One region of the Blautia faecicola genome, then DNA from elsewhere that is predicted to be linked to it. Evidence: a T-box and tRNA genes for the amino acid it is inferred to sense, from the RefSeq annotation. Region 1 holds a T-box; the other regions hold tRNA genes.

What was found. The T-box of region 1 lies ahead of leuS (leucine--tRNA ligase). A T-box ahead of a tRNA ligase gene usually reads a tRNA of that ligase, here a tRNA-Leu.
Region 2: it encodes a tRNA-Leu, which carries the amino acid that the T-box ahead of leuS (leucine--tRNA ligase) is inferred to sense. The anticodon was not compared.
Region 3: it encodes a tRNA-Leu, which carries the amino acid that the T-box ahead of leuS (leucine--tRNA ligase) is inferred to sense. The anticodon was not compared.

What each region holds. Positions count from the first base shown of each region.
Region 1 is NZ_SDKC01000001.1:1,816,587-1,824,137, reverse strand. Features, by position in the region: gene ETP43_RS08200 (ATP-binding protein) at 1-236, shown strand, start outside; gene ETP43_RS08195 (YitT family protein) at 350-1,258, shown strand; gene arfA (arabinosylfuranosidase ArfA) at 1,339-2,838, opposite strand; gene ETP43_RS08185 (helix-turn-helix transcriptional regulator) at 3,009-3,800, shown strand; gene ETP43_RS08180 (hypothetical protein) at 3,954-4,751, shown strand; gene ETP43_RS08175 (sugar O-acetyltransferase) at 4,890-5,489, shown strand; T-box leader at 5,663-5,907, shown strand; gene leuS (leucine--tRNA ligase) at 5,967-7,551, shown strand, end outside.
Region 2 is NZ_SDKC01000001.1:955,108-962,658, reverse strand. Features, by position in the region: gene arcC (carbamate kinase) at 1-278, opposite strand, end outside; gene ETP43_RS04465 (undecaprenyl-diphosphate phosphatase) at 461-1,351, opposite strand; gene carB (carbamoyl-phosphate synthase large subunit) at 1,365-4,562, opposite strand; gene ETP43_RS04455 (carbamoyl phosphate synthase small subunit) at 4,562-5,635, opposite strand; tRNA gene ETP43_RS04450 (tRNA-Leu) at 5,929-6,012, shown strand; tRNA gene ETP43_RS04445 (tRNA-Leu) at 6,286-6,369, shown strand; gene ETP43_RS04440 (zinc ribbon domain-containing protein) at 6,383-7,551, opposite strand, start outside.
Region 3 is NZ_SDKC01000001.1:946,279-953,829, forward strand. Features, by position in the region: gene clpX (ATP-dependent Clp protease ATP-binding subunit ClpX) at 157-1,578, shown strand; gene ETP43_RS04405 (zinc ribbon domain-containing protein) at 1,620-2,201, shown strand; gene ETP43_RS04410 (purine-nucleoside phosphorylase) at 2,191-3,030, shown strand; gene ETP43_RS04415 (glycoside hydrolase family 13 protein) at 3,145-4,812, shown strand; tRNA gene ETP43_RS04420 (tRNA-Leu) at 4,949-5,032, opposite strand; gene ETP43_RS04425 (HEAT repeat domain-containing protein) at 5,357-6,694, shown strand; gene ETP43_RS04430 (hypothetical protein) at 6,798-7,551, shown strand, end outside.

The DNA.
Region 1 (7,551 bases):
ATATTATCGGAACGCCTGTAGATGGTAATGACTATATTATCGGTTCGTGTAAGTACAGAAATGAGAAAATTGGTATGGACGAACTTGATTTAATCAGAGATTATGCATCAGCTTTTGGAAAAGGCAACAACTATCACTATTATATCTTTTCCAAAGGTGGATTCACGGATGGACTTCTTCAGGCTCAAGAACGTGGGGAAGTTCATCTGGTAATGTTAAAAGATCTCTACAAATAAAGTCCAATGAATTCCCATTGATGAAACATCTCAAAAGAGCTATACTATAATAGAACACGCTGCTAAAACTTCCTTAAGTGAAGGCAACAATAGTTTTTTACAATTTTTTTATAATGGAGAACAAAATGAAAACTACAAATCAACAACCGACAACTGTACGAACATCCCCAAGATGGAAGCAGCCACTGATATCGACAGGCTGCGTACTTTTCGCATCGTTACTGATGTCTGTCAATATCAAATCTTTCGTCCGGGCGGGGAATCTGATTCCGGGGGGATTTACCGGTTTATCGCTTTTGTTACAGCGTACGGCGGAGACATTTTTCGGGATTGTATTGCCGTATTCGGTGATCAATATTGCGTTGAATGCGATACCGGCGGTGATCGGTTTTCGGATGATCGGAAAGAAGTTTACCTCATATACGGTATTGATGATCGTACTGAACTCTTTTCTGGTCGATCTGATCCCGGTAACGCCGATTACATATGATCCGCTTCTGGTGTCTGTGTTTGGCGGGATTCTGAACGGAACAGCAATCTCGATTGCCCTGTTTGGAAAAGCTTCCAGCGGTGGAACGGATTTTATTGCGGTTTATCTTTCCTCCAGATTGCATAAACCGTCCTGGAATTTTGTTTTTGGTATCAATGTGGTGATACTTACGACCGCAGGTTTTCTGTTTGGATTTGAAGCTGCGATGTATTCCATCATTTTCCAGTTCGTTTCCACACAGACGATCAACACACTTCACAGAAAAGATCAAAAAGCAACCATGTTCATCGTCACTCGTCACGGAGCGATGCTGGAGCAGAAGATTATGGAATGTACCAGGCATGGAATCACACATCTTGCCGTTCAGGGCTGCTATCTGAAAGAGGACAAAGACATGCTGTACACAGTACTGGGAGAAGATGAGGTGAAAGAAGTGACTGCACTGGTTCGCAGCCTGGATCCGGAAGCATTTATCAACATTATCAAATCCGAGGGAATCGCGGGAAGATTTTATGAGGAACCGTTAGAATAAAAGAATAACAAGAACTTTGAATAGTTACAGAACAGTTATCAAAAATGCTCCTGGAATTCCAGGAGCATTTTTGAAAGAAATTATTTACTCAGTCGAATTACATTCCAGCTGTGTTTCCCAAAGACGGTCTGTAATTTGCCATTTTCCAGTTTGGTAGCAGAAGAGAGTGTCGGAGCTACTGTGTTCGGAGCGGCTTCTGTATTAACCGCTTTCAGATCATCGTTGGTCAGAACGATATGTTCAGCTACTTTGTAACCTTCAAACTGTCTCAGGTCACAGCTGACTTCCATATCTTCTTCCAGGCTCTTATTCACAGCAAAGATTGTCAGAGTATCTTCTTCCTCATTCCAGATACATACAGAATCCAGATACGGAGCTTCTCCGTAAGTTTTGCTTTCATATACCGGGGTGTGTACCTGGGTGTTCAGAACAGTACCTCTTCCGTATACACTTGCGTGGAAATATGGATAGAAAATAGTCTGTCTCCATGCACCGGTGTCAGAAGTCATGATCGGTGCGATAACATTGACCAGCTGTGCCAGGCAGGCAATTTTTACACGGTCTGCATGGCGAAGAAGTGTAATCAGCATACTTCCGACTAACAGGGCATCTTCAAAATTGTAGATATCTTCCAGCTGATGGGGTGCCTGGATCCATTTTTCCAGTTTTTCATCTGCTTCGTTGCTGTGATACCAGACATTCCACTCATCGAAGGACAGGTTAATATTCTTTTTGCCGTGTTTCTTTGCTTTGACAGCATCGCAGATACTTACGACACCTGAGATAAAATCATCCATTCCTTTGGAACTTGCCAGAAAATCAGGGGTATCGTCATCACGGTTTCCATAGTACTGATGCAGGGACATATAATCAACCTCATCATAAGCCTCATCCAGAACGGTGTATTCCCAGGAACCGAAGGTTGGCATATCCAGATTGGAGCTTCCGCAGGCTACGGTCTCGATCGTAGGATCCATGAATTTCATCAGACGGGAAGTCTCAGCTGCGATTCTTCCGTATTCTGTAGCCGTTTTATGGCCCATCTGCCACGGACCATCCATTTCATTTCCCAGACACCATACTTTGATATCGTGCGGATCTTTGTAACCGTGTTCTTTTCGCAGATCACTGTAGTAAGTGCCGCCTTTGAAATTACAGTATTCCAGAAGATTCTTGGCATCTTCCGGTCCGCGGGTTCCCAGATTGACAGCCATCATGATGTCACTTCCTGCTTTTTTTGACCAGTCGGCGAATTCATTTAATCCGAACTGATTGGTTTCGATCACACCCCAGGCAAGCTCCGGTCTGGATGGACGTTTGTCTTTTGGTCCTACGCTGTCTTCCCAGCGGAAACCGGATACAAAGTTACCGCCCGGATAACGAACGATCGGAACTTGCAGTTCTTTGACCAGATCCAGGGTATCTTTCCGAAATCCCTGTGCATCGGAGTTCGGGTTGCCTTCCTGATAGATTCCTTCGTACACGGCTCTTCCCAGATGTTCAATAAAAGAACCGAAGATTCTTTTGTCTACCGCGCCGGTGAGAAAATATTTGTCTACAATAATTTCAGCTTTTTTCATTGTAAAAACCTCCTGTGGTTATATAATGTGCTCTCGACATGTATTGTCTGTACTGTCTATGATTGTAACAGAACATTGGCAGAATACCAGATGTTTTTGTCCGAAGTAATTGACTTTTTTTCCGGTGTCAGGTATGCTTTTTGTAGAAAATACGAGAGGGTGATGAAGTAATGATTTCAGATATTTCCATACAGTTTTGCGAATACAACCGCTCCAACCCAGATGCTGACCGGATCTACCGTCCACAGGGGAGCGGCGATTATTTGTTTTTATTGCTGAAAACTCCGATGAAAGTTTATCAGGCGAATGGTATACTGATTACCGGAGAAAATGCCTGCATCCTGTACACACCAGGACAGATGCAGCACTATCAGGCAGTACAGAAGTTCCGGAACAGTTATCTTCATTTTGTTGCACAGGAGAATCTTGCAGAATATTTTCATCTTCCGCAAAACCAGATATTTTATCCGCAAAATCCGGAAGAAATAGAAGAAATCATCCGCAAGCTGCAGCAGGAATACATCACCCGCGGTTCTCATACGGAAGCAATGCAGAGTGCACTGATCTGCCAGCTTCTGGTCACGGCAGCCCGTGGACTTGAAAAAGGGCAGCGACATAACCCAGAAGAAGAAGGGTTGTACCGGGATTTTCAGGCACTTCGCATGGAGATGCTCCGCCATTATGAAAAACACTGGACAACCGAACAACTCTGCAATCAGATAAACCTGGAAAAAAGTCAGTTCTACGCTTATTACCGGCAGTTTTTTCACAGTACCCCACACAACGACCTGCTACAGGTCCGTCTTGACAAGGCCAAAAATCTACTGACAAATGAAGCGCTGCCGATCCAACAAGTGGCTCTTTCCTGCGGATTTCGAAACATGTCTCATTTCAGCCGATATTTTAAACAGCAGTGCGGTTGTTCGCCAAAAGACTGGATCTCCAGCGTTTCTCCTCAATGAAAAATCACTGTTTACTGATAACAATAATCAAGAGACCAGTGGATCATTTTATAAGCCAAAGTCACACAAACCGCACAATATATGGTACAATGTAAAAAAGGAATTCTGTATATCATTCTATTTGCTATAATCAGAAGAAAGGAGACTACGCTTATGAAAAGAAAATGGCTTTTTGCTTCACTGCTCCTCACAGCAGCATTGACCATGACATCCTGTTCTTTCAAACTTCCGGTCGAATTACCCTTCAAGATTCCATTCATTACTGCAGATAGAAACACCAAACAAAACGACGAGGATCCATCTGACCCGAAAAAAAACACTGATCCGATAATAACGGACGAACCTGAAGTTCCTGAAAATATCGACACCACAGAAAACACTCAATCAGGTAATGATCATGGATCCCATACACCTGATGAGGCAGATCCTTCTCCGTCACAACCAGATGAAGACCCTGTTGATGCGCCGTCCGGTCAGGAGAATTCTGTGGACATACCGGTTCTCATGGGAGGTGCTCTTCCTTACACCGGTATGATTTCTATACTAAATGAAAATTATGAAGACGGGACTCACCGATATGACGATATGTTAGAAGACGGGATGTCTTGCATCGTTGACTATTGCTATGTCAACCCGGAAGATCTTCCGGACACTCCGGAGGCATACGCAACCCTTGCAGCAGAAAAACTGACCGACGGTGGCATATATAACATTCTTTCCGTTTACCAGGACGATGGTTATACTGAGAGTCTTTCCTATCCGGTGTATATTGTTTCCTTTACCAGCGGAAACAACGAGGATACCAATTTCTGGCTGGTATTTATGGTTATACGGGATGGATATACGTACCTGTATGCTCCCAGCGTATCCTGCAATGCGGATTATACCGCGGAAGAGCTCGGACAAGATCTTTTCCCACGTCTGTTTTTTTCCGATTCTCTGGACAACTGATGCTATGAAAAAGCATCTGACTGTTATATGTTATTGTTATGTACCGTGGCAATACTTTTCTCGAGAACAGATGGCTTTTCCTACACAAATATGTTACACTTAACCCTGTAGTAATATTAACTGGGAGGTAGAAAAACTATGACTGAGCAGGAGAGAATGAAACAGGGGTATGTATGGCAGGATGATGATGAAAATATGAGTCTGCAGGCTCACACAAAAGCACTGGTAAGAGAATTCAACAGTATGCCACCGGAAGATATGGAAGGAAGAGAAGCACTTCTTCACGATATTTTCGGAAAAGTAGGAAAAAATGTATGGATCACTCCACCGCTTACAGCAGCTGTTGGAAAATATGTATCCATCGGAGACGGCACCTATTCTAATATGAATCTGACACTGATCGATGACTGGAAGATCACCATCGGAAAAAATGTGTTGATCGGACCGAATGTAACCTTGTGTACCACCGGACATCCCATTGATCCGGAACACCGGGGAGACGGAATGTATTCATTCCCAATCACCATTGGTGATAATGTATGGCTGGGAGCCAATGTTGTCGTTCTTCCGGATGTAACTATCGGAGAAAATTCCGTGATCGGTGCCGGTTCTATCGTAACCAAAGACATTCCGGCAAACTGTATTGCTTTTGGAAGTCCATGCAAGGTATATCGTGAGATCAATGAGCACGATAAAGAATACTATTTTAAAAACCATCGTTTTGATGAGCAGCCATAACGAGATAAAATATGCTTCGCGAATTTATACGATTGGTATAAATTCTGTGCATCGCGAGGTGTGTTACCGGGAACGGAGTGAACAGTAACACTTTGGCTTGCTGCCCGTGTAAATAACAGGAAAGCCTTGACAAACACTGTCTTTGCAGTTAAAATATTTTATGTTTTATAAAGTATACGACTTGGAAGGGGAAGAGTAAAAGCGGTATCGTTCTTTCAGAGAGCTGTCGGTTGGTGCGAGTCAGCAGAAGAGAGCTTTGAACTGGCCCCGGAGTCCTTTTTCCGAAACATTTTCATAATTTATAGAAGATGCAAGTAAGAAAAAGCGGGAGTTCCCGTTACAGAATCCATAAGTGCATGAGGCTTATGCTTCATGAAGTAGAGTGGTACCACGGAAATAAAGTCCTTTCGTCTCTAGTTGAAAAACAGAAACAAAAGGACTTTTTATATTTCAAGCAATACCTAGGAGGAAGAAACCATGACAGTACCTTATAATCATAGGGCAGTAGAAAAAAAATGGCATGATATCTGGGAAGAACACCCGGTGAATGTGGATGATGGCAAAAAGCCAAAATATTATTGTCTGGACATGTTTCCATATCCGTCAGGAAATGGTCTTCATGTCGGACACTGGAGAGGATATGTAATTTCTGATGTATGGAGCCGCTACAAATTATTGAACGGTTACTATATCATTCACCCGATGGGATGGGATGCTTTCGGTCTGCCGGCTGAAAACTATGCGATCAAAATGGGTGTACATCCTGCAAAATCAACCGCAGACAATGTAGCAAATATCAAACGTCAGATCAACGAGATCGCAGCTCTGTATGACTGGGATCGCGAAGTAAACACCACAGATCCTGAGTTCTACAAATGGACCCAGTGGATCTTTGTAAAGATGTTTAAAGAAGGTCTGGCTTACGAAAAAGAATTCCCGATCAACTGGTGTCCATCCTGTAAAACAGGTCTGGCAAATGAAGAAGTTGTCAACGGAAAATGTGAACGTTGTGGTTCTGAAGTAACTAAGAAAAATCTGCGTCAGTGGATGCTGCGTATTACAAAATATGCAGACCGTCTGTTGAATGATCTGGACAAACTGGACTGGCCGGAAAAAGTTAAAAAGATGCAGAGTGACTGGATCGGTAAATCCTATGGTGCAGAAGTTGAATTCCCGGTTGAAGGAAAAGACGAGAAGATCACTGTATACACCACCCGCCCGGATACCCTTCACGGTGCAACTTTCATGGTACTGGCTCCGGAGCATGCCATGGCAAAAGAACTGGCTACCGATGAGACAAGAGAAGCTGTGGAACAATATATCTACGATGCATCCATGAAGTCTAACGTGGATCGTCTGCAGGACAAAGAAAAGACTGGTGTATTTACCGGATCTTATGCAATCAACCCGTTAAATGGTGCCAAAGTACCGATCTGGCTGTCTGACTATGTATTAGCTGATTACGGTACTGGAGCAATCATGTGTGTACCTGCCCATGATGACCGTGACTTTGAATTTGCAACCAAGTTCAATATTCCGATCATTCAGGTTATCGCAAAAGATGGAAAAGAGATTGAAAATATGACAGAAGCATATACAGAGGCTTCTGGAACTATGATCAACTCCGGTGACTGGAACGGTATGGAATCTTCTGTACTGAAGAAAGAAGCTCCGATGATGATCGAAAAGATGGGTATTGGACGTAAAACCGTAAACTTCAAACTGCGTGACTGGGTATTCTCCCGTCAGCGTTACTGGGGCGAGCCGATCCCAATCGTTCACTGCCCGAAATGTGGAAACGTTCCGGTACCGGAAGAAGAACTTCCGCTTCGTCTGCCGGATGTAGAATCTTACGAACCGACAGGAACCGGTGAATCACCACTGGCTGCTATCGACGAATGGGTTAACTGCAAGTGCCCGGCCTGCGGCGGACCTGCAAAACGCGAGACCAACACTATGCCGCAGTGGGCAGGTTCTTCCTGGTACTTCCTGCGTTATGTAGATAACAAAAATGATAAAGAACTGGTTTCCAAAGAAAAAGCTGACAAATATCTGCCGGTAG
Region 2 (7,551 bases), 860 kb from region 1:
GCATTCTGCAGGTCGTATCCGATATAACCCTGGCTCATGGCAGAACACACGGACATTGGTGCGTATGTATAATCCGGATGATACTTTCCGAATTCATTCATTGCCATATGGATCATACCCACCTGGGGTGCATTACTGTGAGAAATCACGACCTCTGCGCCCTCTTTTACCAGCTGCGCAATGATTTTTGCAGTTCTTTTTGTAGCTTCTTTCTGCTCCGGCAACGTATTACCAAGTGCCCGGTGTCCCAGAGCAATGACAACTTTCTTCTTCTCCATGTTACGCCCTCTTACTTTCTCTCATACATAATCGGGTAAAAATACCTTTTGCGAATTTCACCCGTCACTGTCACGGTATTTACCGAATTCCATACAGATATGGGTTCCGGTTTATGATCTGCCGATACCGGTTTCTGTTACAGATCAACACCTCTATCGTTAGTTTATTCCTGTTTTCTACTTTATGCAAGCAGGAAATAAGCAAGTACCACAACACCAAGAGCGATCCGGTACCATCCAAATACCTTGAAATCGTGTTTCTTGATATAACCCATCAGGAACTTGATCGCTGCAATGGAAACACCAAAAGCGACAACCATACCAAGCAGCAGATATACAACCTCTGTTCCGGTAAAATGCAGACCAAATTTTATCAGTTTCAGAAAGCTTGCTCCAAACATAACCGGGATGGCAAGGAAAAAGGTATATTCCGCTGCCAGTTTTCTGCTCATGCCGAGGAGAATACCTCCGATGATGGTTGCACCGGAACGGGAAGTACCCGGAATCAGGGCAAGCAGCTGGAAGATTCCGATAAACAGTGCATCTTTGAAAGAAATATCACTGAGCTTTGTTCTGCTGGGCTTCCGGCTTTTATTGTAGTTTTCGATAACAATAAACAGTACACCGTATACGATCAGCATCACGGAAACGACCCAGTAATTCATGAATGTTTTCTCGATCCAGTTGTTAAACGGAAGTGCCACGATGATTGCCGGCACACAAGATACCAGAATCTTTAACCACAGCACGATCTTATTCATGTTGATGTATTTGTCTGCAAATTTCTGTAATTTCCCGATACGCTCATTCGTACTGATATAGTTCCAGTTACTCTCTCTGGACGGATCATTTTTATGAAATGGCCATAATTTTTTAAAATCCAGTACCACAACCGCCAGTACGGCTCCCAGCTGGATGACCACAAGGAACATCTGCCAGAATTCCTCACTGACTTTCAGTTTCATAAACTGATCCACCAGGATCATATGGCCGGTACTGCTTACAGGAAGCCATTCGGTGATTCCCTCCACAATACCGAGAAAAATTACTTTCAGTAATTCGATAATATCCATATTTTCCCCTTTATTAGATCTGTGCGATATCAATCAGCGTAAGCCTGTTCAGATCTGTATTTTCCAGACTGGTTACCAGTGCTTTGGCTGTGTCCATAGCAGTCAGAACGTTAACACCTGTCTCGATAGCATTTCTTCGGATCAGGAAACCGTCTTTTGCGTGTTCCACACCCTGAGAAGGTGTATCGATGACCAGATCGATCTTGTGACCCAGGATCAGATCCATCAGGTTTGGTGACGGCTGTTCGAGCTTATTGGTACGGATTGCTTTTACGCCGGCTTCCTGCAGCGTTTTAGCTGTATTTCTGGTTGCATAGATCCGGTAACCCAGTGCTTCAAACCGTTTCCCGATCTCAACTGCTTCCTCTTTATCCTCATCACGAACGGTCATGATCATATTTTTATGTTTCGGCAGATTGATACCTGCACCAAGGAATGCTTTGTACAGTGCCTCATTAAAGCTTTCCGCAATACCCAGACACTCACCGGTGGACTTCATCTCCGGTCCAAGACTGATATCCGCACCACGGATCTTCTCGAAGGAGAACACCGGCATCTTGATCGCAAAATATTTTGCTTCCGGCTGCAGTCCCGGTGTATAACCCATATCTTTCAGTTTGTATCCCATGATGGCTTTTGCTGCCAGAGGAACGATCGGGATACCGGTTACCTTGCTGATGTACGGAACGGTACGGCTAGAACGTGGATTAACCTCGATGACATAGACTTCTTCACCGCATACGATAAACTGAATATTGATCATGCCGATGACATGCAGTGCTTTGGCCAGACGTTTGGTGTATTCTTCAATGGTAGCTTTTGCAGTCTTGCTGATGGTCTGTGCCGGATATACAGAGATACTGTCTCCGGAGTGGATACCGGCTCTCTCGATATGCTCCATGATACCCGGGATTACGATGTCTTCGCCGTCGCATACCGCATCAACCTCGATCTCTTTACCTACCAGGTATTTGTCGACCAGGATCGGATGTTCCTGTGCGATCCGGTTGATGATGCCGATGTACTGTTCCACATCTTCATCGTTGATCGCGATCTGCATACCCTGACCACCCAGAACGTAAGAAGGACGAACCAGAACCGGATAACCCAGTTCGTTGGCAGCTTTCTTAGCCTCTTCAGCGGTAAATACGGTCTGTCCCTTTGGTCTCGGGATCTGGCACTGTTCCAGGATCTCATCGAACAGCTCACGGTCTTCGGCTGCATCTACATTTTCTGCGGATGTTCCGAGGATCGGCACACCCATCTTCATCAGTGCCTCGGTAAGTTTGATAGCGGTCTGTCCACCGAACTGCACCACTGCTCCGTCCGGTTTCTCGATATTTACGATGTTTTCCACATCTTCCGGTGTAAGCGGCTCAAAATACAGTTTGTCAGCGATATCAAAGTCTGTACTTACGGTTTCCGGGTTGTTGTTGATGATGATGGTCTCATAACCTTCTTTTGCAAAGGCCCAGGTACAGTGTACAGAACAGAAGTCGAACTCGATACCCTGTCCGATACGGATCGGGCCGGAACCAAGTACCAGAACTTTTTTCTTGTCCGGTGTGCGCTCTGCCTCATTTTCTCCGCCATATACAGAGTAATAATACGGTGTGGTGGCTGCAAACTCAGCGGCACAGGTATCTACCATTTTGTAAGCTGCGGTGATACCGTATGTTTTACGCATTTCTTTTACCGTTTCTTCTGTCTTTCCGTTCAGTTTTGCAATCACATAATCCGGGAATTCCATGCGTTTTGCTTCTCTTAACAGATCCTCGTCCAGTTCCCTGGTCTTTAACGCATATTCCATCTCGGTCAGGATCGCGATTTTATCGATAAACCACAGATCGATCTTGGTGATCTCATGGATCTCTTCCTGAGAAATACCGATGCGGATCGCCTGTGCGATTCTCCAGATTCTCATATCATCTACAATATGAAGTTCCTGCAGCATCTCTTCTCTGGACAGATTTGAGAAATCGTAGGACATCAGGCTGTCTACGTGCTGTTCCAGGGAACGGATGGCTTTCATCAGTGCACCTTCGAAGTTATTGCAGATACTCATAACCTCACCGGTTGCTTTCATCTGTGTGGTCAGGGTACGTTTTGCACTGATAAATTTATCAAATGGCAGACGCGGAATCTTGACAACACAGTAGTCTAACATCGGCTCGAAACTTGCATAAGTTTTTCCGGTAATGGCATTCGGGATCTCATCCAGAGTGTAACCCAGAGCGATCTTTGCTGCTACTTTTGCGATCGGGTATCCGGTTGCCTTACTTGCCAGTGCGGAAGAACGGGATACACGCGGATTTACCTCGATCACACAGTATTCAAAGCTGTCCGGATTCAGAGCGTACTGTACGTTACATCCACCGGTGATGCCAAGCTCTGTGATGATGTTCAGTGCGGAAGTTCTCAGCATCTGGTATTCTTTATCACCCAGTGTCTGAGACGGTGCCACAACGATACTGTCACCGGTATGTACACCAACCGGATCCAGGTTTTCCATATTACAAACGGTGATGCAGTTTCCTGCGCCGTCACGCATTACTTCGTACTCGATTTCTTTCCATCCGGCGATACATCTTTCTACCAGAACCTCGCCTACACGGGAAAGACGCAGACCATTTTCCAGGATCTCGATCAGTTCCGCTTCGTTGTGAGCGATACCGCCGCCGCTTCCGCCCAGGGTATATGCCGGCCGAAGAACCACCGGATAACCGATCGTGTTGGTAAATGCAATACCGTCTTCTACGGTTGTAACAACCAGGGATGCCGCAACCGGCTCACCGATCTTTTCCATCGTATCTTTGAATTCCTGACGGTCTTCTGCTTTTTTGATGGTCTGGGAAGTCGTACCGATCAGTCTTACATTATGTTCTTTTAAGAATCCTCTCTCTTCCAGTTCCATCGCCAGATTCAGTCCTGCCTGACCACCCAGGGTAGGAAGCACGCTGTCCGGTTTTTCTTTCAGGATCAGCTGTTCCACAACCTCTACGGTCAGCGGCTCAATGTAAACTTTGTCTGCGATATCTTTATCGGTCATGATGGTTGCCGGGTTGGAGTTCAACAGGACAACTTCCACGCCCTCTTCTTTCAGAGAACGGCAGGCCTGTGTTCCTGCATAGTCAAATTCTGCTGCCTGACCGATAACAATCGGACCGGAACCAATCATCAGTACTTTCTTAATCTCTGGATTCTTTGGCATTACTCTTCTCCTCCCATCATTTTGATAAACCGGTCAAACAGATAACCGGAATCCTGTGGTCCCGGGCATGCTTCCGGATGGAACTGTACGGTGAAAATATTTTTCCCTGTATATTTCAGTCCTTCATTGGTTCCGTCGTTTACATTGATAAACGCCGGTACGGCAACTTTCGGATCCAGATTGTCGGTGTCTACCACATATCCGTGGTTCTGAGAAGAAATATACACTCTTCCGGTTTCCAGATCTTTGACCGGATGATTGCCTCCTCTGTGACCGTATTTCATCTTATGGGTATCCGCACCGGTTGCCAGTGCCATCAGCTGATGTCCAAGACAGATTGCGAAGATCGGTGTGTCGGACTCGTATAATTTACGGATCTCTTTGATCACTTCCGTACACTCCTTCGGATCTCCAGGGCCGTTTGACAGCATGATACCGTCCGGATTGGATGCCAGGATCTCCTCTGCTGTGGTAGATGCAGGATAAATCGTTACCTCGCATCCTCTTTTATTCAGAGATTTCGCGATGTTGTTCTTTGCGCCAAGATCCAGAAGGGCTACTTTCTTTCCGCTGCCTTTCAGTACCTTTTTCTCAGAACAGGTTACTTTCTCCACTACTTTTCCTGTAGTATATGCTTTCAGTCTCGGAATGATGGTATCCAAATCATAATTTTCATCCGTTGTGATCATACCATTCATGGTTCCTTTTTCTCTCAGAATTCTGGTCAGCGCGCGGGTATCGATCCCTGCGATTCCCGGAATGTCAAATCGTTTCAGAAAATTCTGAATCGTATCTTCACACCGGAAGTTGCTTGGTGTTCTGGAAAGTTCTCTTACAATATATCCATCCGGCCATGGTCTCAAAGACTCCGTATCCTCATAGCAAATACCGTAATTGCCGATCAGCGGATAAGTCATACATACAGCCTGGCCTGCGTAAGACGGGTCTGTCAGCACTTCCAGATATCCAGTCATGGAAGTATTGAATACGATCTCGCTGATGACTTCTTTTTTGGCTCCAATGCTGGTTCCGGTAAATACATGTCCATCTTCAAGTATTAAAAAAGCTTTCATCATTCCGTTTCCTTTCTCTTTTCTTATGTAGGCTTTTTGCAGCCCGTTTGTGTCTTTTTCCGCATAAAAGGGGAGAAATTCCCCTTGAAATCACTCCCCCTTGCGTAATCTTAGAGATTTTACCACAAAGTCTTTTTCATTTCAATACTTTATTTGAGAAAAGTGTCGCTTTCTGCGGGAGAAATATTTTTTTATCTTTTTTTCAAAAAAAGTGTTGACACTTTGCGTTTTATGCTGTATAGTATCACTTGTCGTTGACGGAGCGGCAAACAAATTTCATACTTAACAGATGTGCAGGAATGGCGGAATTGGCAGACGCGCAGGCTTCAGGTGCCTGTGGTAGCAATATCGTGCGGGTTCAAGTCCCGCTTCCTGCACTGTTTTTTTGTCTCTGTGCAGATTTATTCTCTCACATTTCTATGTACTTTTCAATTTTCATTTTCTGATTTTTATTTTATCTTTTTCTTTTCCCGGTATTCTGGCTCCCTGATCTGATTCTTCTTTGCTTTTTGTTTCATGAATCTCTCCTCTTCTTACCGGATAATAAAATAAATTGTTTTTTTTATCAGAAAAGTATTGACAACTTCGACAATTTCATGTATAGTATGTTTTGTCGATGAGACATACAGAATTTCATACTTAACAGATGTGCAGGAATGGCGGAATTGGCAGACGCGCAGGCTTCAGGTGCCTGTGGTAGCAATATCGTGCGGGTTCAAGTCCCGCTTCCTGCACTATTTTTTTCTTCTATTTTACCAAAATCCATTTGGCATTGTCACTCTTCAGGCTGTATCCACAGAAGGAGCAGCAATGATTCTCATCCGGTACAAAGTTGGCTCCACAGGATGGACATTCTTTCTCCATGAAGAAAACGCCGTCTTCTCTTCTTCTTTCCGGGTAACGGGCTCTTTGCATGATAAGTGTTCGCTTCACTTTTTTTCTATATGGATTTCTTCTATCTGGCAAATAGGTCTCGCTTGCACAGACTTTTACCTTTATTTTTGTAATATATTCTGTGTTGACCACTTTCTTTAACGTGATATTTCCGATTCCATAATCCATCAGTTCATCCGATTCTGTTTCGTTATAAATGGCATCACCGATACAGGACCTGAGATAATTCTCCGAGTATCTTACTATGGAGTCCGCCATCTTTTCCTGTCTGTTTCGGAAAAACTGATTGGATACCAGGATCAGCACAAAAACCAGAAGAGCTGCACCAACACCGGCTGTCAGGGAAACTTCTGTATCCTCGATCATATACAGGCATAAAAATACGCAGACATACACGATTCCCATAGCCCCTGTCAAAAGCAATGCACGCCGAAGATTTGTTCCTATTCGCTCATATACCTCAAATCTTTCCGTCTGCCAGTCATAAAACTCGCTTCGGATCACACCTCCGCAGTACTCACAGACCACCTGCTGACCGGTCAGTTCCACCGACGCTCCACAGGATGGACAGATGATTTTCTGTACGGTGGAATAATAACTTTTTTTCTTCTGGACACGATCTGAGTTTCGGATATGCCGAGACTGAAGGATCCGAAGATAGGCATGTTTTCGATAATTCTCATAACGGATTTTCCCATCTTCAGTGGAAATCAGGCGTTCCAGAGCACTACACTTGATAATAGATTCTCTCCATTCTCGTCCATCATTGTTCCAGCGTTCAAAATCATTGTCCGGCTGAACTTCCACGTCTGTCATCAGAATCTCACGGCACAGCTTCTGCTGATTCAGTCGATCAATCTGTCTTACGATATTTTTCCGAAAAGTCATATCCATTCTTGAGGGAAGTCTGTTTTTATCCGCTTTTTCAAGGGGAATCAGGATTCTCTCGAAGGCTTTCCTTATATCACGGCGTATTCCTGACTTTTGAAGAGTGGTATCGCCGCGCTGTTCCATCATTCTTT
Region 3 (7,551 bases), 870 kb from region 1:
GAGACAGTATGTTGAAAGCTGTGTTTAGAAAAAGTTTACTTGAGGGCAGGAGGATTCTGTTTTATAATATAGGTTAAGTAACCGGAGGCACGGGGAGTGATGGGTGGTTTCGGGGACAGTGTCTCATGGAATGTGGGATGAGAAAGGGATAAAGGGATGTCAGAAGACAAGGATTTACAGGAAAAAGAGATGCAGGGGCGGGAGGCTTCTGATGGAAATACGAAGGAAGACGAGTACGAAAAAGTCTGCTTTCTGTGTCGGAGACCGGAGAGTAAGACGGGACCGATGATTACGCTTCCTCAGAATATACATATCTGTACGGAATGTATGCAGAAGAGTTTTGATACCATGAATAACGGCAATATGAATTACGGAGATCTGATGAGTCATATGCCGAATATCAGCATGATGGATCTGTCGAGTATTCCGAATCAGGTATCAGAGAAACAGAGAGTGAAGAAAAAAAAGAAAACAGAAGAAAAGAAACAGGAATTTACCATGAAGGATGTTCCGCCGCCACATAAGATCAAAGCGAAGCTGGATGAATATGTGATCGGACAGGAGCATGCGAAGAAAGTTGTCTCTGTCGGCGTCTACAATCATTACAAACGGGTGCTCAGTTCGGAACAGAAAAGCGGTGAGGTGGAGATCGCGAAGTCCAATATGCTGATGATTGGACCGACCGGAAGCGGTAAGACTTACTTGGTGCAGACATTGGCAAAACTGCTGGATGTGCCGCTTGCGATCACGGATGCAACTTCCCTGACGGAAGCCGGTTATATCGGTGATGATATCGAGAGCGTGGTTTCCAAACTGCTTGCGGCAGCCGATAACGATGTGGAGCGGGCGGAGCATGGAATTATCTTTATCGATGAGATTGACAAGATTGCCAAAAAGAAAAATACGAACCAGAGAGATGTCAGCGGTGAGGCGGTACAGCAGGGGATGCTGAAGCTTCTCGAGGGCAGTGATGTGGAAGTGCCGGTCGGCGCGAACAGCAAGAATGCTATGGTACCGCTGGCTACGGTAAATACCAGCAATATTTTATTTATCTGCGGTGGTGCATTCCCGGATCTGACTGAGATCATCAAAGAGCGGTTAAATAAAAAATCGTCGATCGGTTTCCAGGCGGATCTGAAGGACAAATACGATAACGATAAAAACCTGCTGGATAAAGTGACGGTGGAAGACCTGAGAGCCTTCGGTATGGTGCCGGAATTTCTGGGAAGACTGCCGATTATTTTCACGTTGCAGGGACTTGATGAGGATATGCTGGTGAAGATCCTGAAAGAGCCGCGCAATGCAATCCTCAAACAGTATGAAAAACTACTGGAGATGGACGAAGTGAAGCTGGAATTTGAAGAGAATGCGCTGCGGGCGATTGCGAAAAAAGCACTGGAAAAAGATACCGGTGCGAGAGCACTGCGGGCGATTCTGGAAGAATACATGCTGGATATCATGTATGAGATTCCGAAAGATGACAGCATCGGAGAGGTGATCATCACCGAAGAGTATATCGAACACATCGGTGGTCCGAAGATCCTTCTGAGAGGACAGGAACCGCTGTTGTTGCAGTAAAAAGGATACAAATGGGGTTAATATGCAAGGAGGTATGACTTATGAACGAAGATTTATTTGGAAGCATCAAACAGACGATCACAGAGACCGCAGGAGCTGTGGGAAAGAAAACAGAGGAATTTGTTGAGACACAGAAGATGCGAAACAAAGTGCGGACACTGCAAAGAGAAATTCGGAAAAAATATGCGGATGTCGGTGAAATTGTGTATAAGCGCTATGTAGACGGAGATACCATGGATGAAGAACTGACCGGTCACTGTGAAGTGGTGATGGGTCTGCAGAAAGAACTGGCAGAGTGTAAAGAGAGCATGGCTGCAAAACAGGGAAAAAATGTATGCCCTGCCTGTGGAATCTCCAATCCGAAAGATGCCGTATTCTGCATGTACTGCGGTACGGAACTTCCGGGGGAAGAGGAAGAAAAAGAAGAGGAATGGTTTACCCAGGGACCGGTAGAGGAGACGGAAGACCAGGAAGAGAAAGAAGGCGAAGAGCCGGAAACAGAAGTTGAAGAAGAAACCGAAGAACCCCAGGAAGAAACAAAAGAAGAAACAGCGCCGGAACAGGATGCAGAGCAGGAAGTATGGGATGCCTGCGCACAGAAGGAGGACGGCGATGAAGAGTGAAGAAAAACTGGATCAGTGTTATGAGGCAGTGAAAGATCAGCTCCCATTTGTACCGAAACTGGCGCTGATCCTTGGATCTGGTCTTGGTGATTATGCAGACCATGTGACTGTGGAAAAGGTTATTCCGTACGAGAGCATCGAAGGATTTCCGCGGTCTACGGTAGCCGGACACAAAGGACAGTTTGTATATGCAAAGGTAGAAGGGGTACCGACCGTTATGATGCAGGGGCGGGTACACTATTATGAAGGCTATCCGATGCAGGATGTGGTACTTCCGGTGCGTCTGATGAAGAAAATGGGTGCGGAGATCCTGTTTCTGACCAATGCCGCCGGTGGTGTCAATGAGAACTTCCATGCCGGGGATCTGATGATGATCACCGATCAGATTTCAAGTTTTGTACCGTCTCCGCTGATCGGAGCCAACAGAGAAGATCTGGGACCGCGTTTTCCGGATATGAGTGAGATTTACCGGAGGGAGTACCGGAAGATCATCCGGGAGAGCAGCAAAGCGTTGAACATTGATCTTCAGGAAGGAACGTATCTGCAGTTTACCGGTCCGGCGTATGAGTCTCCGGCAGAGATCCGCATGGTACGGACACTGGGGGCAGATGCGGTGGGAATGAGTACCGCGTGTGAAGCTGTCGCAGCCAACCATATGGGAATGAAGATCCTGGGAATTTCCTTTATTTCGAATCTGGCAGCCGGCATGAGTACACAGCCGCTGTCCCACAAAGAGGTGCAGGAAGCCGCCGATCTTGCCGCACCGAAATTCCGTGCGCTGGTAACGGAAGTGATCCGAAGAATCGGTGAACATGAAAAGTCAGAATAGTATAGAAAAAGGGGAGAAAAATGGAAGTTTTTCGCCCTTTTTTCGGTTATGATGAGAGTATCTGGTGTTTGGCAAAAACACAAAATGATAAATGTAAAAGGGAGAGATAAAACTATGGAAAAAAGATGGTGGAAAGAAAGTATCGTATATCAGATTTATCCGAGAAGTTTTAAGGACAGCAACGGAGATGGAATCGGTGATCTGAACGGTATCACAGAAAAGATGGATTATCTGGAAAAACTGGGAGTGAATGTCGTATGGTTATCACCGGTATACCAGTCTCCGAATGATGATAATGGATACGATATCAGCGATTATCGTGCGATCATGACCGAGTTCGGAACCATGGAAGATTTTGACCGGATGCTGGCAGCAGCACATGAGCATGGAATCAAAATCGTCATGGATCTGGTAGTCAACCATACCTCCGATGAACATCCATGGTTTATAGAGAGCAGAAAGTCTAAAGACAATCCATATCGCGACTATTATATCTGGAGAGATGGAAAAGATGGAAAGGAACCGAATAACTGGGGCTCCTGTTTCTCCGGGCCGGCATGGGAGTATGATGAAGAAACGGATATGTATTATCTGCATCTGTTTTCAAAAAAACAGCCGGATCTGAACTGGGATAATCCAAAAGTCCGGGAAGAAGTATTTGACATGATGAACTGGTGGCTGGAAAAAGGAGTAGATGGATTCCGTATGGATGTGATCAGCCTGATCTCCAAAAAGCCGGATCTGCCGGATGGAAAGCCGGGAATCAATGGATACGCAAGCTTTAATGAGCCGGCAAACGGTCCTCATGTCCATGAATATCTGCAGGAGATGCGTGAAAAAGTATTAAACAATGCGGATACCATTACCGTAGGCGAGTGTTCCGGTGTGACTCTGGAAGAAGCTAAAAAATACGCAAGAAGCGATGAAAAAGAGCTGAATATGGTATTCCAGTTTGAACATATGGATGTGGATGCTGATGCGGATAACAAATGGACCGATAAAAAGATGGATCTGCGCGAGATGAAAGCTGTTCTGACCAAATGGCAGAAAGGTCTGGAGGATATTGCCTGGAACAGTCTGTTCTGGGAGAATCACGATCAGCCACGTTCGGTATCCAGATATGCCGATGATTCCGCAAAATATCATGATGTATCTGCAAAGATGCTGGCAACCTGTATTCACATGATGCAGGGAACTCCTTATGTATATCAGGGAGAAGAACTTGGCATGACGAACGTTCCGTTCACATCGATCGATCAGTTCCGTGATCTGGACAGCATCAATGCTTACAGAGAACTGGTAGAAGAACAGCATGTATTTACCGCGGAAGAAATGATGCGTTATCTGTGCCGTAAGAGCCGTGACAATGCGAGAACACCGTTCCAGTGGGATGACAGTGCTTATGCAGGATTTTCCACCGTAGAACCATGGATCATGGTCAATCCGAACTATAAAGAGATCAATGCGAAGAAACAGGTCGACGATCCGGAATCTGTATTTAATTATTACAGAAAGCTGATCGCACTGCGAAAAGAAAAAGAGATCATCGTATACGGAACTTATGATCTGTTACTGCCGGAGTCCGAAGAAATCTATATGTATACAAGAACACTGGGAGAAGAAAAACTGTTGGTGGTATGTAACTTCAGTGAAAAAGAAGTAGCAGTAGAGATTCCGGAGGAATTCCGCAAGGGAAGCTATCTGATCGCAAATTATCCGGAAGGAGAAATCAAAGAACAGATGACGATTCGCCCGTATGAAGCATTTGTGCTTGAAAAATAAAAGGAAACTGTGAGGGTATTGAACAGTTATAAGAAGAGATGAAAGAAAAGGTCGCTGTGTTTACAGAAAAATGTGAATGCAGCGATCTTTTTACGATTGCAGAAAATAAATAGCCTGTACAAAGACAAAAAAATAGTGCAGGAAGCGGGACTTGAACCCGCACGATATTGCTACCACAGGCACCTGAAGCCTGCGCGTCTGCCAATTCCGCCATTCCTGCACAACTTTTATTATGAAGTTTCGTTGCATCTCAACAACATAATGTACTATACATGAAAAAACACTGGTTGTCAACAGATTTTTTGAAAAAACATAGAAAAATATAGAAAATAGAGAACTTTTATGAAATGCGTAATTGAATAATGTATTCCGACGATTCGCGGAAATTAACTGTAAAAACATTTTCTGACAGGAAACAGACAAACAACTATCGGTAACTAACACAAGTAATAGTGAAAACTGGTTTTATATTGTTTAATATAATTATAGAGAAGGTAAGGTCAATCATAGAAAAAGTTTTGCAGAAACGAAGGGAGGAAACTTTATGATGTGGAAAAAAGTTATTAGCATGCTGCTGATCGCAGCTATGCTGGCGATGCCTATAGGCTGTGGAAAGGACGGAAACAAGGATAAAGACACAACTTCAGGAGTAGAAACGACAGATACCGGAGACGATTCTGCCGAAACGGATGCTCCGCCCAAAACACCGGTACCAAAGGAGGACAAAGAAACCAAAGAATCAGATAAAGACACGGATACCGAGAACGAAACAGATTTCTCGGACGATGATTATGAACCGGCACAGGTTACGAAAAAAGAATATGAAAGTATGTCTGCTCAGAATCTGATAGATCGTATCAAAGACGTGAAAAATATCACAGAAGACGAAGCACTGGCACTTTATTCTACATATGCTTATACAAACTATACAGAAGACTTTTATGGCAGAGAAGAAAATATTACCGATGAGGCTTTCAAAATCCTCAAGGATGATGGATGCAAGATTCCATATACCACAACAATCAGGGATAACATGCTCCACAGTGAAAATGCCAACGTTCGCGCCTATGCATTCACCACGATCGGAGGCCTGTTTGGCACAAGCAGTGAGGAAGAAAAGATGGCAGAAGAAGTACTGGCCAAGGAAACAGAACCTGTAGTATTATTTGCCGCTTTAAGAAGTCTTGGAGGTGCCGTGAGCAATCCGGCGGTTGCAGAGTTCGTTTTGAATATGACCGAGCACGAGAATGCCAATGTCCGGAAACAGGCAGCCCTTGCTATAGGATCTGAATGGGCTATGGGTATTGACGGCATGGTAGATGCCATTCTCAAACTGATGGGGGATGAGGATGAGGAAGTAAGAACGTGTGCATATAAGTATGCCGGAAGGCTCCACGATGACCGGGTGATCGATCCGCTGGAGGAAGTTTTGAAGGACAGCAGTCTGGTTCAGTTCCACGATGCGTGCATCACTTCCCTGACCTATATGTGGTATGATTACCCCAGTCATAGATATACCAATGAAAGGGCATACCGCATAACGATAGATTATCTGTCACAGAAGCCACGCAACGGAGAGATTCCATATTGGACAACGGTTGGCGCATTCAGAAGTGCTTCCAGCATGGGCACCAGCTATGAAGACTGGAAGAAAGAAGCCACCTATTTTGATGAGGCAGAAATTAATAACCTGATGCTGGATATCGTAGCGGATCAGGATGCAGACAGAAGAGGAAGAGAAATCGCAATGAAATATATCATGGAGCGTGGAGACGATGCTTCAAAAGAAAGCTTAAAGAATATCATGGAAAATATGACCGAGGATGATCCGGGGCAGTTCCTGATGTCCCACACCTATGAAGCTTTGATAAATAAAGAGTAACTATTCAGTGGCCACTGTCCAGCGAGGTGTTTTGGCATGAATACACCAAAATCCCGATCTATCTTAGGTGCGCTCGAAATCTTTTATAAAGGGGGAAACATGTGTGAAAAATAAAAATATATTGCTCAGAGCCCTTCTTACAGGAATGCTCTGCATTACATCGCTGACCATATTTACCGGATGTATTGACAAGCAAGACGGAGACGGCATGGTAAATGGAAGAACGGCGGATGGAGAACTCCCGGAGAATGGAGATGCCGAACCGGTTCCCATCAAGGCCAACAAGGCCGGAAAACCGGAAATAAAAGATAGTTCCACTACAGAGAAACCGGAACAGCCGGAAGAACCGGAGACTACTCCAAAACCGGAAAAGAAAGAAGAGACAGAAGAGACAGAAGAACAGAAAGCAGAGAAGTCTCTGGAAGCTTTTCGCCAGAGCATGGAAGGAACCCTTCAGAACTTTGGAGTGGCCTTTCTTGGAGAAGTGGACGAATCCTATGTAGACCGGATACCGGAATGGATCGAAGAAAACTTCCCGGATCTTTCGGAGGAGTATCCATTTGTAAAGATGATTCCAGAAGAAAGAATCATTGGAAACGAAATCGGACAGCTGTTTTGCGTTGTTCCGAGAAGCGGTGATGATCCGGTGGAGATCATAGAACAGAGGATGAACTTTGAGACTTTTGAGATGGATGAAGTAGGGCAGCTGTATTCCTCCGAGACCGGAGAACCCTATCTTGTGATGTGTAACGGAGTGGGAGGATATGCTACGGCTATGATCTCCATGGGAACAGAAGCCGGCTACCAGGCAGACTGGTATCCCATGATGGATATGCTTGGACGCGTGGCAGTCCCTG